Regions from separate parts of the Pseudomonas sp. G3-19 genome, predicted to be linked through region 2. Evidence: predicted binding sites of a transcription regulator. Region 2 holds the regulator's gene; the other holds the start of a gene.
What was found. Region 2 encodes FliA, which starts transcription of late flagellar genes. Its sites were predicted from a motif close to CTAAAGTTTNNNNNNNNNNNGCCGNTAA; they were not measured.
Positions count from the first base shown of each region.

Region 1: a site for FliA is predicted at 3,519-3,546, ahead of ACOYXI_RS04555 (methyl-accepting chemotaxis protein). Genes of this name have one in related genera too.

Region 1 covers NZ_JBMPIQ010000003.1:984,499-992,709, forward strand. The annotation lists gene ACOYXI_RS04540 (alpha/beta fold hydrolase) at 1-330, opposite strand, end outside; gene ACOYXI_RS04545 (YqaA family protein) at 417-851, opposite strand; gene ACOYXI_RS04550 (DUF411 domain-containing protein) at 851-1,297, opposite strand; gene ACOYXI_RS04555 (methyl-accepting chemotaxis protein) at 1,462-3,453, opposite strand; gene ACOYXI_RS04560 (hypothetical protein) at 3,833-4,360, shown strand; gene ACOYXI_RS04565 (GNAT family N-acetyltransferase) at 4,409-5,332, opposite strand; gene ACOYXI_RS04570 (phenylacetate--CoA ligase family protein) at 5,332-6,621, opposite strand; gene ACOYXI_RS04575 (aldehyde dehydrogenase family protein) at 6,671-8,211, opposite strand, start outside.
Region 2 covers NZ_JBMPIQ010000003.1:5,988,735-5,996,945, reverse strand. The annotation lists gene ACOYXI_RS27335 (chemotaxis protein CheA) at 1-6, opposite strand, end outside; gene ACOYXI_RS27330 (protein phosphatase CheZ) at 61-849, opposite strand; gene ACOYXI_RS27325 (chemotaxis response regulator CheY) at 867-1,238, opposite strand; gene fliA (RNA polymerase sigma factor FliA) at 1,404-2,144, opposite strand; gene fleN (flagellar synthesis regulator FleN) at 2,141-2,971, opposite strand; gene flhF (flagellar biosynthesis protein FlhF) at 3,085-4,425, opposite strand; gene flhA (flagellar biosynthesis protein FlhA) at 4,437-6,566, opposite strand; gene ACOYXI_RS27300 (hypothetical protein) at 6,786-7,460, opposite strand; gene ACOYXI_RS27295 (DUF6124 family protein) at 8,066-8,211, shown strand, end outside.

The DNA of each region.
Region 1 (8,211 bases), 5.0 Mb from region 2:
CGCGACGACCCGGTAACCGGCCTCGCTCAAGGCCTTGATTGAACTGTCCCAGGTGGCGGCGCAAAAGTTCTTGCCGTGCATCAGCACCACGGTGCGCCCGTTGGCCTTGCCGTGGGCGGCGACGTCCATGTAACCCATTTGCAGGGATTTACCCTGAGACTGAAAGGCAAAGTGTTTGAGCGTGTAGGGGTATTGGAAACCTTGCAGCTCCGGGCCATAGGTCTGGCCATCGGCGGGTGCAGTTTCAGTGGGCGCTGCAGCGTGGGCGAACAGCGGCAGCGCAGCAGTCAGGACCAGGCCAGGCAGCCAGCGGGATAGCGTGACGGACATAAGGGCAAACTCCATGGAAATCGGCCGATGCTGGAACGCCCGGATTAGGGCGACGTTAACCACAGGCAACGCCATGGCTGGAATGTTCAACCGAGCCAGCCCAGGGTCAGCATCGCCACCACGGCGTAACGCGCAGCTTTGGCCAGCGTGACGATCAGCAGAAAGCGCCCGAGCGGCTCGCGCATGACGCCGGCGATCAGGGTCAGCGGATCACCGATCACCGGCAGCCAACTCAGTAGCAGCGACCAGTGACCATAGCGCTCGTAGTGTTTGCGCGCGGTGGCCATGTGGTTGGGGCTGACGGGGAACCAGCGTCGATCCTGAAAGCGTTCGAGGCCGCGCCCCAGCCACCAGTTGACCAGCGAACCGAGGACGTTGCCCAGCGTCGCTACGCCCAGCAGGCCCCAGAGCCAGTAACGGTCGCTGGCAATCAGCCCGACCAGCAGCGCTTCGGATTGCAGCGGCAACAGCGTCGCAGCGCCGAACGCCGCCGCGAACAGCCCGACGTAACCGGCAGCCATCAGTGGGCCGGGTAGTCTGCCACCACCACATCCGTGCCGTCCTTTTTCAGGCCGATCACTTGATAGGCATCGCTCATGCCGTCCATTTCCATGCCCGGTGACCCCATGGGCATGCCCGGCGCGGCCACGCCCAGCAGATCGTCACGCTTGCTCAGGGCCAGCACCTGTTCAGCCGGCACGTGGCCTTCGACGAACTTGCCGTTGATCAGCGCGGTATGGCACGAGCCCAGGCGCGGTGGCACGCCGTGTTGCTGCTTGAAGCTGCTCATGTCGCTTTCGACATGGTCTTCGACTTTGAAGCCGTTGGCTTCGAGGTGACTGATCCATTTTTTGCAGCAGCCGCAATTGGCGTCGCGGTGCACTTCGATCGGGATCAGCTCGGCGGCCTGGGCCAGGGAGGACAGGAGCAGGGCGCTGAGGGCGGCCAGTCGCAGGGAGGTTCGCATGGTGGGCTCTCGACAAGGATGACGGTCAAAAAGGAAAGTATTTTGACCGGATTATCCTGCCGGGCATCAACGGAGTGTTTCAAGTTGATACAAGACAGGCTGGCAGGATGATCATGGATCAAGCCTGACAGCCTGCTGAGCGGGAGATTACAAATCTGTCAGGCTCAACGAACCTTGAACCGCCCCATGATCGCGCTCACCCGGTTGTTGGCTTCCAGCAACTGGCGGGTGTTGAGTTCGCTGGCCTGGCCGCTGTGCACCAGTTCTTCGACCATGTGGCGGATCTGCACCATGCTGCGGTTGATCTCTTCGGTGACCGCACTCTGCTGTTCGGCAGCGGTGGCGATCTGGGTGCTGAGGCTGTTGATGTGGCTGACCGAGCCGGCCATTTCATCCAGACCGGAGTTGACCCGCGCCGTGGCGTCGGCGGCGGACTGGCAGCTGGCCTGAGTGTTTTCCATGGCGCTGACCGACGAGCTCACGCCTTGGGTCAGGCGGGTCAACATCTCGTTGATTTCCGAAGTGCTGGCCTGGGTGCGAGCGGCGAGGGCGCGGACTTCGTCGGCGACCACGGCAAAGCCGCGACCCTGTTCACCGGCCCGGGCGGCTTCGATGGCGGCGTTGAGCGCCAGCAGGTTGGTCTGCCCGGCGATTGCGCCGATCACCCCGAGAATCTCGGTGATGCGCTGCGCGTCCTGCTGCATGCTCTCGACTTTCTGGGTGGCGCTGGCCACTTCGTCGATCAAGGCCACCACGCTGTTGGTGGCTTCACCAACCACCACCCGTGAGCGATCGGCGTTTTCGTTGGCGCGCTGGGTGAACGCAGCGGTTTCTGCGGCGTTCTGCGCGACGCTTTCGGCCGTCGAGCTCATTTCGGTGATGGCGGTAACGGTCTGATCGGTTTCCGAAGCATGGCGCAGCAGAATCTGGCTGGTGTTGGCCGACGTACGCTGCAGGTCATCGAGGCTCGAGGCCATGGCGCCGGTGGCCTGCGTCACTTCACCGATCATGTTCTGCAGGTAGGCAATGAAGGTGTTGACCGAGTGGCCGATGGCGCCCAGTTCGTCTTCGGCACGGATGGTGATGCGCCGGGTCAGGTCGGCATCGCCGCTGGACAGCAAGTCGATGTTGGCTTTCAGCGCTTTCATCCGCGACACCAGTTGGCGGATCGCATACACCTGCAACAGCACCAGCAGGATCACCAGTGGAATCTGCAGCAGGCTCAGGCTGCTGAGCACGTCGTCACGCTGGGCGGTGAGCATTTTCGTTGGCAGGGCGGTGGCCAGGAACCACGGCGTGCCTTCGATCGGGCGCATGAAGAAAGTGCTGGCTTCGCCGTTGTTGTCGAACTCGACGCGTTGCGCCTGATCGCGGTTCTGCAGGCCGGCCTTGACCTGACTGGCGAAGGTCGAACCGGCGGCCAGTTCGCTGATGTTCTTCAGCACGATCGGGCCGCTGATGCGCGAGCTGTTGCTGATGATCTTGCCGTCGGCCTCGACGATCAGCATTTCGGCGTTGAGGTCTTTTTCCTTGCGCGCCACCAGATCGTTGAAGAAGCCCAGCGTCACGTCGATGGTCGACACGCCCCACGCTGCACCGTTTTTCTGGATCGCCATGGCGCAGTTGGTGCGCGGCTCGGCACTCGCGTCATCTTTATAGGCAGCGGCCCAGGCGCACTGGCCGCGCGGGGTCTGCATGCCGCCCTTGTACCAGCTCTGGTCGTAATAGTTGGGCGCCGCGTCGCTGTTCCAGAAGGTATTCACCGCCAGTTTGCCCGAGGCGTCGCGGTGCCAGAACGTGCTGAACTTGTTGCGCCCGGCCTCACGCTGACCCGGCAGTGGCCAGATCCCGCCACCGAAGACTTTCAGTTCGCCGTACTGATCCACCAGGCCCGGCAACACTGTGTCGATGGCCGCGCTGTCGAGCAGGGGAATGGTCTGGGTGATGCTGCGCTGTTGCGCCTGGACTTTGTTCAGTTCGCCCTGAATCTGTTCGGCGACTTCGGCAATCCGGTTGAGCACCACCTGTTCTTCGGTATGCCGCAGCTTGGGGGCAACCAATTGGCTGATACCGACCACGGTCAGCACCGACAGCAGCAGGATGAACAGAACCAGAAATAACGTGTAGCGAGCCTGAATGGTGCGGAATGCGGGCATGGATACCGGTCCTTGAGCTGCGATTCTTATTGTGGGTCGAGGAAAAACGGCGGGGTCACACCAGCGTATCGTCGGCGAACGGGGAAGCTTTAAGTACTTTGGTGCAAGAAAGTGTCGGGCTGACGGAAGGGGCGTGTCGACTCCGATACAAATGGATCGACCCTCTCGTCAGCCAACGCAAAAAAAGCTTCGCGAGCAATCGTCAAACTGCCATGAAACCGCGACACCGTGAGCTTCTGGTAATTTGTATCGAGAATGTACAAAAATTGTAAGCGGCTGCACTAAAAGGGTTGGTGCCACCAGTTCGCCGGTAGATACTTCCCGGCATTCAAGTAGTCCAGCAAGGGCATTTCATGGTTATTTCACAGGGAGTCTTCTCATGACGATCGGCATTGTCGGCGGCTGGGAGAGCAAGGCAGGGGTGCTGGTTCGCAATACAGGCGCGAAGAAAGAGGTCAAACAAAGCCTCAAGGTGCAGCAGATGCTCGCCAAGGTCGGCACCAATCCTAACGCGCTGAACACAGCCGAAATGGACAAGCAGGGCCTGCGCAAGAACATCAAGGGGTTCGATCCGGCGAATGTCTCGGTCAAGCAACTGAGCAATCTGAGTGTTTTTCTGCGTGAACGCGGGCTGATTTCCGACATCACCTCCTTTACATTGCTCAATGCCGGCGACAAGTTCGACCGTTTCGGCGTGACCAAAGACCCTGATGCAAAATTCAATGCGCTGGAGTATTTCGCCACCCAGCTCGACGCCATTCAGAACAATGGCCTCAATGGCAATGCCTACGGCAAGAACCTGATCCCCGAATACAAAAAGGCGATCTACGTGCTGCAGAACCTGAAAACCTACGGTGAAGGCAACGCGGCGAAACCGGTGGATCAAGGCGTCAAGTCCAAGGCCTGAGCCGGTCACCCACGGCCCACCCATTGATTGGGTGGGCCGTTTTCGTTTTTAGTCCTGATACCTTTCGCCGGCCTGCTGCGCCTGATCCTGCAGGTGCTGCATGTGTGGACAGTGCAGGCTCAGCGTGGAGGCCTGGTAGCCACGATGAAACAGGGCCAGCCAGCCGTCGCTGTGGTCATCGGGGACAATCCCGGTGAAAGCGAAACCGGCATCGGCCAGTTTGCGCAGCGCGCTGGAAAACCCTTGGGCGAGTCTGAGTCTGATCGAAATCAGCCAGTGCGCCGGCAGTTGTCCCAATTGCTCGAGCAGGTTGTCATCGAGGGCCTTGAGCAGCAGGTCGTAGCGCCCGGATACGTGATCGAAGCGGATCTTCGGGCCTTTCCATGGCACGGTATGGTCGGTGGTACCAAACACCGCCTCCAGACGCGACATCAGCTCGCGGCAATCCTGCGGCCAGGCCAGCGCCGGCAGCGGGCGCCGATAACCGTCGATGCTGCAGTGACCCACAACAATCGTCTCCCGCCCGGTTCCACCGAACGGCGAAGGCGCGTAATCGGGCAACAGACCACAGCTGTGAAACCCCAGGCCGGCGGCCATGCGCTGCGTATACGGGTGATGCGTGACCTGCTTGATCGTCACGCCTCGGCAATCCAGCGCCTGGGCATGAATCAGCAACTGCTGGCCCAACTGGGTGGCGATGTTTTGCCCGCGAGTGTCCGGGTGCACCACGGTCAGTGCCAGCTCCGCCAGTGCGGTTCGGCCAGATTGGCGAAACAACGTGGCATGCCCGCAGATATGCTCGTTTACCACCGCCACCAGCGAGTGCCAGCGACCGACACTGTGGTTCTGGCTGATCATCCAGGGCAAATACACGTGGGGTTGAGGATAATGAACGCCGTAGATTTCTTCGAACAGGCGGCTGACTGCCGGCGCATCGGCGACGCGATAGCGGCGGATGGTTGTCGTGTCCATCACGCTTGCCCCTGCTGCGGATGGTCATAAAGCCGTCGATCCACGACCCGCTGATGTTTGCCGGAGCGTGGATGACAGGTCAGTTCATCGTTCGCACAGGCGATCACGTTCAGCTCCAGCAATTGATCGGACTGCAGTTTCTCGATCAGCGGGTATTGGTTGATCAGCGCACGGCGCAGGGTTGAGCTTGCCTGGCTGATGTCAGCCGTTCGCGTGCAGGGTACCCACTTGAGGCTCAGCAGATCTTTGCTTGCTCGCTGTTCGATGAGCAGTTGCCAGCCATCGCTGGCGGCGATCTTGCGCACCAGCTCGCCGATGTCACCGGTATCCAGACTCAACACGCTCACCCGCACGCGCTGGCTGTTCATGCTGCGGCCCATCAGGGCGAACTTGCGCATCGGCGTCCCTCCCGGTTCACGCCAGCAGGCGAGGTCGCCGACCGGATAGCGGATCACCGGCATCAGGCGCCGGGTGAGATTGGTCAGGACCAGCCTGCCGTTACGGTTGCACTCTTCGATGACGGCACCGCTCACCTCATCGATGATCTCCAGCACGCTGTGCCGCTCCAGCATCCGGTGTTCGCCCAAGCTGCAATCGCGGGTGCTGACGCCGATCAGTCCGGCATCGACACTGGCGTAGCCGATAGAGGCAATGCGTGCGTTCGGGAACACCCGCTGGAGCGTTTGCAGTTGGGCGGCGAACAGGCTTTCGCCGCCGTAGAGCAGGGTTTCGACGCCCTCCAGGATCCGTGACTGGCGCTCAAGCCAGGCGGCGAATTTGAGCATTTGCGCCGGCAGACCGGCCAGCACATTGATCCGGTACGCAACGATCGACTCGGCCAGTACGGCGCTGTCGACGGCCCCGGTGAAGGGAAATTCGCTGACGGGAGTCTGGACATGTGCCAGCGCGTCGTGAAGAAAAATGAAGCTGGCATACAGGTCGCCGACGAAGAACAGATTGGCGACCCGGTCGCCGGGGTTCAGTTGCGCCGTGAGTTGGCTGCCGAAATCGCGCACCAGGGTTTGCCATTCTGCGCGGGCAAACAGCGAGAGTTTTCCTGAGCCGGTGGTGCCCCCGGTCTTGAAGACCATCGCGTCTTCCAGCGGGCCTGACAACACTGGCCATTGGTGCGGATGCTGACTGTCACGCCAGTATTGTTCAGGGTCGATCAGGGGCAGTTCAGTCAAAGCGCTGATGGGTGCCGCGACATGTTTGAAGTGTTCGCGGCAATAGGCCGAATGTTGGCGGGTGTAACCGAGCAAATTGTTCAATTCAACGATCGTGTTCATGATTTTTTCTTGTATGAAGTGGCGATGGGCCGCGTGCAGATAGCTGCTGTCAGCGGCGCGTATCAATCAGTAGGGGAGTTTTGCCGCTGTGCCGGTTTCGGGCGAACTGCTCGACGGCACATTGCTCGACGTCCAGCGTGAGCAAACCGGTCTGCACCAGCGTGGTCAGCGTCGAATAATTCTGCAGTCGGCGGTGGGCCTCGGCCGGTTCCTGAGGGCAGCACAGGCGCATGCGTTCCAGGCCGTCAGGGCCGTGATCGAGGACCAGTTGAAACGGCATCTGAAGGTGCTGCTCCAGGATCGCCAGCGAAATAAAATCGGTGCCGATGCGCAGCAGGTTGCCGTGGCGTTGCAGCAGTTCGAAGCGTGGCGAAGTCAGACCGCAGGCACACGGGCCGGGTAACCAGTGTCCGCTGTCGCCAATGTCATAGCGCTGCACGGACTGACCCTGACGCTCGCGGGAGGTCACCAGCAGACGACCGGATTCGCCGTCACCGACCGGCACGTCATGCTCGAAATCGACAATTTCCAGGTGCTGGATGTCGCTCATCAGATGGAAAACGCCATCTGCCGTGGCCCGGCAGGCATGGCCCAGGGGACCGGCATCGACGCTGCCGTAAATCGCCGAGCGGATCAGGCTGACGCCGCAACTTTGCAAGAGCTCGCGGGTTTGCTCACTCAGGTGTTCGCCACCGAGAAAGACCTTGGCGACGCCACCGTAGCGCCGCAGTATTTGTTGTTCGTTGATAAACAATCGGTGCAGGGTGCCGGGCATGCCGATCAGCACGGTGATCCGTTGAGCCTCGATCATCTGCGCGATCTCGCGGTAATCGTCGTCCGCCGGGGCGCCCATCGGCCAGTGCCGGGCCTGCAGTTGTTCCAGTACTTTGGCAAAACTGGAAAAGCCGCCGTACAGTCCGCCGCTGAAAAACAGGTTCATGACCCTGTCCTGCGCCGGGTCCAGTCCGGCCGCGAGCAAGCCATCAGCGGCCGCCTGCATCTGGCGCTGGAAGTCGTGGTAACTGAAGCCGGAAAGCACAGGTGCGCCACTGCTGCCGCCGGAGCGAAAGAACAGCTGCGCCGCTGAATCCGGCGGCTGGCGGACGAACTGTCCCTTGTCCATGATCGCCAGTCCGGTCAGTGGTGGTGGGGCAGGCAGCTGATCAAGCGTGGAATGGCCGGTCAGCACGTTCGCCGGCAGACTGACCGATACGCGTCGACTCAGGCGCTGCAGCGCATAAACACCGTCGTGGGGTTCGCCGGCGTAGCCATCGTGAATAGTCTCGATCGGGGTAATGCGCGTCACACCGGCGGCAATCAGCGTTTGCGCCAGTTCAGCGATCTGCGCCTCGGGGCAAAGCAAGGCGCAGCTCTGCAGCACGTTGCGCCAGGGCAGCAACGTGGCGCTGAGCCGCTCGCGGGGCAGGGGTTTGAGCAACAGGCTGCGAAACAGCGCAGAAGGTTCGAGCTGGCGATCATGGCTCCAGATCACCCGCCAGCCCGACGCACTCCAGACCCGGCCGGTCTGCCCGGCAAAACTCTGGGCCAGCCGGGCCATTGCCGTGCAGGTGGTGATTTGCGAAGCCTCTT
Region 2 (8,211 bases):
GCTCATTAATGGGGTGCTCCTACAGGTCTAAAAACCCAAAAAACCTAAAATTCCAAAACTCTAGAATCCGAGGCTGGATAACAAATCGTCCACATCGTCCTGACCGGACACAACGTCTTCTCGTTTATCGGCATGAATCTGCGGACCTTCACCCTGCGAGAGATGTTTTTGTGGATCTTTTTCTGCAAGCATCGCGGCACGGTCGTGTTCGATGCCCGCAAAGCGGTCAACCTGACTGGCCATGAGGACGAGTTTGAGCAAATTGCTTTCGACTTCGGTGACCAGTTGGGTCACACGCTTGATCACTTGACCGGTGAGGTCCTGGTAATCCTGAGCCAGCAGGATGTCGTTGAGGTTGCTCGACACCGCACGGTTGTCCGTGCTGCTGCGTGACAGAAAACCGTCGACCCGGCGCGCCAGTTCGCGGAACTCTTCAGCTCCGACTTCACGACGCATGAAGCGGCCCCAATCGGTGCTCAGCGCCTGGGCTTCTTCAGCCAGGCCATTGACCACCGGGGTGGCGCTTTCCACCAGATCCATGGTGCGGTTGGCCGCGGCTTCGGTCAGCTTGACCACATAGCCCAGGCGTTCGGTGGCGTCGGTGATTTGCGACACTTCCTCGGCCTGCGGCATGTGCGGATCGATCTGGAAATTGACGATCGCACTGTGCAGTTCGCGTGTGAGCTTGCCCACTTCCTGATACAGGCCGCGGTCACGGGTCTGATTGAGCTCATGGATCAGTTGCACAGCGTCGCCGAACCTGCCTTTTTCAAGGCTCTCGACCAGTTCGACCGCGTGTTTTTTCAGGGTCGACTCGAAATCGCCCTGTGAAGATTCGTTATGCTCCATAGCTCCCCCGCGCGTCATCAGCCGATGCGTTCGAAAATCTTCTCGATTTTGTCTTTCAACGCCTGAGCCGTGAAAGGTTTGACCACGTAGCCGTTCACACCGGCCTGAGCGGCCTCGATGATTTGCTCGCGCTTGGCTTCAGCGGTCACCATCAGCACCGGCAGGTGCTTGAGTTTTTCATCGGCACGCACGTGGCGCAGCAAGTCGATACCGGTCATGCCCGGCATGTTCCAGTCCGTTACCAGAAAGTCGATGCTGCCGCTGTTGAGTACCGGAATGGCGGTAGTGCCATCGTCGGCCTCGACGGTGTTGGTGAACCCGAGATCGCGCAGCAGGTTCTTGATGATCCGCCGCATCGTTGAGAAGTCATCAACGATGAGGATTTTCATGTCTTTGTTCAATTCGACCTCCAAGCAGTCTTAAACGCGCCCAGCACCTGGACGCGCCACTTCAATCAATCGGCGCAGCACTCGAAGACTGTCTGGAGCACAACAGAGCAAGACCGGTGCCGTTCTCACCGCACCAGCCTCGTTCGCAGTGTCCCCACACTGCCTTCAGCGCGCTCGCCACTCCCCCAAACGCCCCCGCAAACGGGCCGCGCACTGGCTGTGTAACTGGCTGACCCGCGATTCACTGACGCCAAGGACTTCACCGATCTCCTTGAGGTTCAGCTCTTCGTCGTAGTACAGCGCCAACACCAGTCGCTCACGCTCCGGCAAATTGGCAATCGCGTCCGCCAGCGCCGCCTGAAAGCGTTCATCTTCCAGATCGCGTGACGGCTCAAGATGAGCACTGGCGCCATCCTCGTGCAGCCCTTCGTGTTCGCCGTCCTGCAACAGATCGTCGAAACTGAACAGCCGGCTGCCCAGGGTGTCATTCAAAATCCCGTAGTAATCGTCGAGACTCAATTGGAGTTCGGCCGCAACCTCGTGATCTTTAGCGTCACGGCCGGTTTTAGCTTCAATTGAGCGAATGGCATCGCTGACCATACGGGTATTGCGGTGAACCGAGCGCGGTGCCCAATCCCCTTTGCGCACTTCATCGAGCATCGCGCCGCGGATCCGGATGCCCGCGTACGTTTCGAAACTGGCGCCTTTGCTGGCGTCATATTTGGTTGAGACTTCGAGCAGGCCGATCATCCCGGCCTGAATCAGGTCTTCAACCTGCACACTCGCCGGCAAGCGCGCCAGCAAGTGATAGGCAATGCGCTTGACCAGTGGCGCGTAACGCTCGATCAACTCGTACTGCGCGTCACGTGCCGACTTCTTGTAGTAGTTCATACCGCTCGCGGTCATAACACAGGCCCTGCTGTTTGCTGCACGAGGCGCTCGACGAAAAACTCAAGGTGGCCGCGCGGGTTGGCAGGCAGCGGCCAGGTATCGACCTTCTGCGCGATCGCCTTGAACGCCAGCGCGCACTTGGAACGCGGAAAGGCTTCATAGACCGCTCGCTGCTTCTGCACTGCCTTGCGCACGCTTTCGTCGTACGGCACGGCGCCGACGTATTGTAAGGCGACGTCGAGGAAGCGATCCGTGACCTTGGTCAACTTGGCGAACAGGTTGCGCCCTTCCTGCGGGCTCTGCGCCATGTTGGCCAGCACGCGGAAGCGGTTCATGCCGTAGTCGCGGTTGAGCAGTTTGATCAGCGCGTAGGCGTCGGTGATCGAGGTCGGCTCGTCGCAGACCACCAGCAACACTTCCTGCGCGGCGCGGACAAAACTGACTACCGAGTCACCAATACCTGCAGCGGTGTCGATCACCAGCACATCGAGGTTGTCGCCGATGTCGCTGAAGGCCTGAATCAGACCGGCATGTTGCGCCGGGCTCAGGTGCACCATGCTTTGGGTGCCGGAAGCGGCCGGCACGATGCGGATCCCGCCGGGGCCCTGCAACAGCACGTCGCGCAGCTCACAGCGGCCTTCGATCACATCGGCCAGAGTACGTTTGGGGGTCAGTCCCAGCAGAACGTCGACGTTCGCCAGCCCCAGATCGGCGTCCAGCAGCATGACCCGACGGCCAAGCTCTGCCAGCGCCAGAGACAAGTTCACTGACACGTTAGTCTTGCCGACGCCACCTTTGCCGCCGGTCACCGCGATCACCTGTACGGGATGCATGCTGCCCATGTTATTTCTTTACCTTGTCTTGCATAGACGGAGGCCACATTACTGGCTGCGCGTTCTCAACCGGAACAATGCATGGCAGACCATCGATGTAGGTACAAAAACGGTTCATTACCTCAGCCAACCTGCTTGGTCGGGCTGTGGTAGATATCAGCGAACATGTCAGCCATGGCTTCTTCGCTGGGTTCTTCCTGCATTTGCACGCTGACGGCGCGGCTGACCAGTTGATGACGGCGCGGCAGATGCAGATCATCCGGAATCCGTGGGCCATCGGTCAGGTACGCGACCGGCAGTTCATGACTGATCGCCAGGCTCAACACTTCGCCAAGGCTGGCCGTCTCATCCAGTTTAGTCAGGATGCAGCCGGCAAGCCCGCAACGCTTGTAACTGTGATAAGCGGCGGTTAGAACCTGTTTCTGGCTGGTGGTTGCCAGCACCAGATAATTTTTTGAACGGATGCCACGCCCGGCCAGACTTTCCAGCTGCATGCGCAAGGCCGGATCGCTGGCCTGCAAGCCGGCGGTATCGATCAGCACCACGCGCTTGCGCAGCAGCGGGTCGAGCGCCTGCACCAGCGACTGGCCCGGATCGACGTGGGTCACCGGCACATTGAGAATCCGCCCCAGCGTCTTCAGTTGTTCCTGCGCGCCGATGCGGAAGCTGTCCATGCTGACCAGCGCGACATTCTGCGCGCCGTACTTGAGCACGTAGCGCGCGGCGAGTTTGGCCAGGGTGGTGGTTTTGCCCATGCCGGCCGGGCCGACCATGGCAATCACCCCGCCCTCTTCCAGCGGCTCGACTTCCGGTACGGCAATCATCCGCGCCAGGTGCGCAAGCAGCATGCGCCAGGCCTGACGCGGCTCTTCGATATCAGTAATCATCGCCAGCAGATCGCGCGACAACGGCCCGGACAGACCTATGCGTTGCAGACGACGATACAGATTGGCTTGCGCCGGACGGCTGCCTTGCAGCTGATTCCAGGCCAGCGTGCCGAGCTGCACTTCCATCAGTTCGCGCAGACTGTTCAATTCGAAACGCATCGAATCCAGCGCACGCGGATCGATGCCGGCGGACGACTGTGCAGGCGCGGGCGCTGGACGCGCCGGGGCGGCGTAAGTCGGTTCGCTCAACGGTTCGGCAGCGGTCAGCGGCAGGCCGGCCGTCAACGGCAGCCCGGCGAACAATTGGCGATTGGTGTTGCCGTCGGCTTCGCCACGCAGGCTCAGTTCGGCCTGGGCGGTCACGATGCGCGACTGGGTCTTGCGCAGCTCGTCCTCGAGTTCCATGTTCGGAACCCGTGGCGCCAGCGCCGACAATTTGTAATCCAGCGCCGCCGTCAGCTCGACGCCGCCGGCAATGCGGCGGTTGCCAATGATGGCGGCATCAGCGCCCAGCTCATCACGAACCAGCTTCATGGCCTGACGCATATCGGCGGCGAAAAAACGCTTAACTTGCATAAACCACTACCTCAGCCGTTGGGCCCTACTGTCGCAACGATGGTCACTTGCTTGTTGTCCGGAATTTCCTGATAGGCCAGCACGTGCAGCCCCGGGACTGCGAGGCGACCGAAACGCGAGAGCATCGCGCGGATCGGGCCTGCTACCAACAGGATCACCGGTTGACCTTGCATTTCCTGGCGCTGCGCCGCTTCGATGAGCGAACGCTGCAGCTTCTCGGCCATGCTTGGCTCCAGCAGAACGCCCTCTTCAGAGCCTTGTCCTGCCTTCTGCAGACTATTGAGCAATATTTGTTCCAACCTTGGTTCCAAGGTGATCACAGGCAGCTCGGAGTCAGTGCCTACAATGCTTTGGACGATGGCGCGGGATACGCCGACGCGTACTGCGGCCACCAAGGCGGCGGTATCTTGACTCTTGGCGGCGTTGTTGGCGATAGCCTCGGCAATGCTGCGGATATCGCGCACCGGCACGTGTTCGGCGAGCAACGCCTGCAGCACTTTGAGCAACTGCGACAGCGAAACCACACCCGGCACCAGCTCTTCAGCCAGTTTCGGCGAGCTTTTGGCCAGCAATTGCATGAGTTGCTGCACTTCCTCGTGGCCGATCAGCTCGCTGGAGTGCTTGTACAGAATCTGGTTCAAGTGGGTCGCGACCACGGTACTGGCGTCGACCACGGTGTAACCGAGCGATTGCGCCTGGGCGCGCTGGCTGACTTCGATCCACACCGCCTCCAGGCCGAAAGCCGGATCTTTGGCGGTAATGCCGTTGAGCGTGCCGTAGACCTGCCCCGGGTTGATCGCCAGTTCGCGATCCGGGTAGATCTCGGCTTCGGCCAGGATCACGCCCATCAGGGTCAGGCGATAGGCGCTCGGCGCCAGATCGAGGTTGTCGCGAATGTGCACGGTCGGCATCAGGAAGCCCAGATCCTGCGAGAGCTTCTTGCGCACGCCCTTGATCCGCGCCAGCAACTGCCCGCCCTGATTGCGATCCACCAACGGGATCAGGCGGTAACCGACTTCCAGGCCGATCATGTCGATCGGCGTCACGTCATCCCAGCCCAGCTCCTTGGTTTCCATGGCGCGGGCCGGCGACGGCAACAGTTCCTGCTGACGCTGAACTTCTTGCAGCGCCTGCACCTTGGCGACGTTCTGCTTTTTCCAGAACAGATACGCGCCACCGGCAGCCAGCGCGGCCATGCTCAGGAACGAGAAGTGCGGCATGCCCGGCACCAGGCCCATGACCGCCATCAGACCGGCCGCCACCGCCAAGGCTTTGGGCGAGGCGAACATCTGCCGATTGATCTGCTTGCCCATGTCTTCCGAACCGGAAGCACGGGTCACCATGATCGCTGCCGCTGTCGATAACAACAGTGATGGCAATTGCGCCACCAAACCGTCACCGATGGTCAGCAAGGCGTACACCCTGCCGGCGTCGGCGAATGACATGTTGTGCTGGAAGATACCGACGGCCATGCCGCCGATCAGGTTGATGAACAGAATCAGCAGGCCGGCGATGGCGTCACCACGGACGAACTTGCTGGCACCGTCCATCGAACCGTAGAACTCGGCCTCTTGGGCGACTTCCTGACGGCGGGCCTTGGCCTGGTTCTGGTCGATCAGACCGGCGTTGAGGTCGGCGTCGATCGCCATTTGTTTGCCGGGCATCGCGTCGAGGGTGAAGCGTGCGCTCACCTCGGAAATCCGCCCGGCACCCTTGGTCACCACGACGAAGTTGATGATCATCAGGATCGCGAACACCACGATACCGACCACGTAGTTACCGCCGATCACCACCTCACCGAAGGCCTGAATCACCTTACCGGCAGCGGCGTGGCCGTCCTGACCGTGGAGCATCACCACCCGCGTCGAGGCCACGTTCAACGCCAGCCGCAGCAGCGTCGCCACCAGCAGAATGGTCGGGAACACCGCGAAATCCAGCGGCCGCAGCGCATACACGCAGACCAGCAGGACGACGATCGACAGGGCGATGTTGAAGGTGAAAAACACGTCCAGCAGGAACGGCGGCACCGGCAACATCATCATCGCCAGCATGACCAGCAGCAACAACGGCACGCCCAGATTGCCTCGACTGAGGTCGGCAACATTCGAGCGAGCAGTGTTGAATAACTGAGAGCGATCCACCGGTTTTCCCCGTTCCTTTAAAGCAAACTTTTGACGCCCAAAGCAGGCGCACGGCGGCTACTGCAAGAAGCCTTCCAACTTTTGCCGGGGATTGAAATTGAGGTTTGTTTCGGGGAATTGTCTTGCCTGCAGCCGGGCGCCATGGAGCCGACCGCTAAACAGACGCAGGACGGCTATCACCATTAGAGGCGGGTGAAAAAATCAGAAAAAACCGCGCACTCACGGATACCCGGCAGTCAAAATTTGCTCTGGATTTATCGCACCAAGACGCAAATCGCGGCCCACCAGATAGCGCGTACCCTTACGGATCGGACTCCCTCCCACGTCGACAAACGCTTCCTCAGAATAGCCTAATGTCACGATTTCCTCAGGCTGATGAAAAGGATCTTCGGGGTATGCCTTCAACACAATCAGTGCCCAGACAAAGTAAATGTCCGGCACATCCTGCGGCTCGATCTTCCGTTCGACCTCCGGCTCGACCTCCCATCGAAAGTCCTGCCCACCCGTGACCTGTAACTGATCACCGACCATGTGAAATTGTGGTTTGTGATAACGCGCCAGTAGGCCGGTGCCATTGCTACTCCATGTATCGGAGTAGTTGTTGGGCGAAGAGAAAACTCTGACCAACTCTTCAACAGTACCAATGTTGCCAGCGGCACTATTGAATCGGTTGTAGAGACTATGGTGGGCTACCCCGTCCAACCTTGGCTTGATCGCATTGATATACGAATCGAGATAGCCCGGCACATACGCATTGCTCATGTGCACGAAATGCGTGAAGTCCAACATCGCCTTAAAAGTGAACGTGCAAGCGATATGATCAGACTCTTTCGCCACCGACCCGGAAACGAACTCGAACCTCATTCCTTCAAGCTTTTTGTAGTTCTCTTGCATGACCTTCTCCTTGGCGAATGTTAAAGACAGGTCAGAAGGCGAATTGCCCGTGAAACCTGCCAAGGAACATGGAATAGCTGAATGCCCTTTGTGTCCACTGTCAGAACTAACAGGTAGAGGTCTTTTTCAGACAAGCGGAGGGCCGCTGTCTTTTGATTTATCAGGAATCGCGCCGCAATGAACACAGATAGGGGGTATCACACCGATCCCCTGTGGGAGTGGGCTTGCTCGCGAAGAAGCCATCCGCGACACCACAGAATCATGCGCAGCACCTTTAAACGCTAGCGTTTAAAAGACACCTCCAGACACGCCTTGCGGGCTACATATTCTTGCGCCATTGCCTACAGCTACGCCAGAATCCGCCGGCTTGTGCGCCTTGGGGTCGGGTTCTATTGTGGGTCGGTCGCTGACGAATCAGCGATCGGGTCTCGCAGCCCGCTGATTTCTAGACGCACAACTTCCGTCCTCGTTTTATGGCGGCTGTACGTGGGAGACCTTTGGGTCTGCCGGTTCTAGAGTCCCGGTCTGCGACTCGCGTATAGCTGCCACCTCCCTTTCGTATCGCAGCGAAATGTGGCAGCTCCGTCGACTCTAGGAGCTTCAGCATGATCAAACCAACACCCAACCCACCCGAAACCGACGCCACCTCCCCCTACGAATCCCTCGATTCAAAAAAGCTCCACGAAGCCGCCGACCGCGCCCTCGACCACTACCTCTGCTCGCCCGGCGCCACGCCCATTCAACGTAAAAC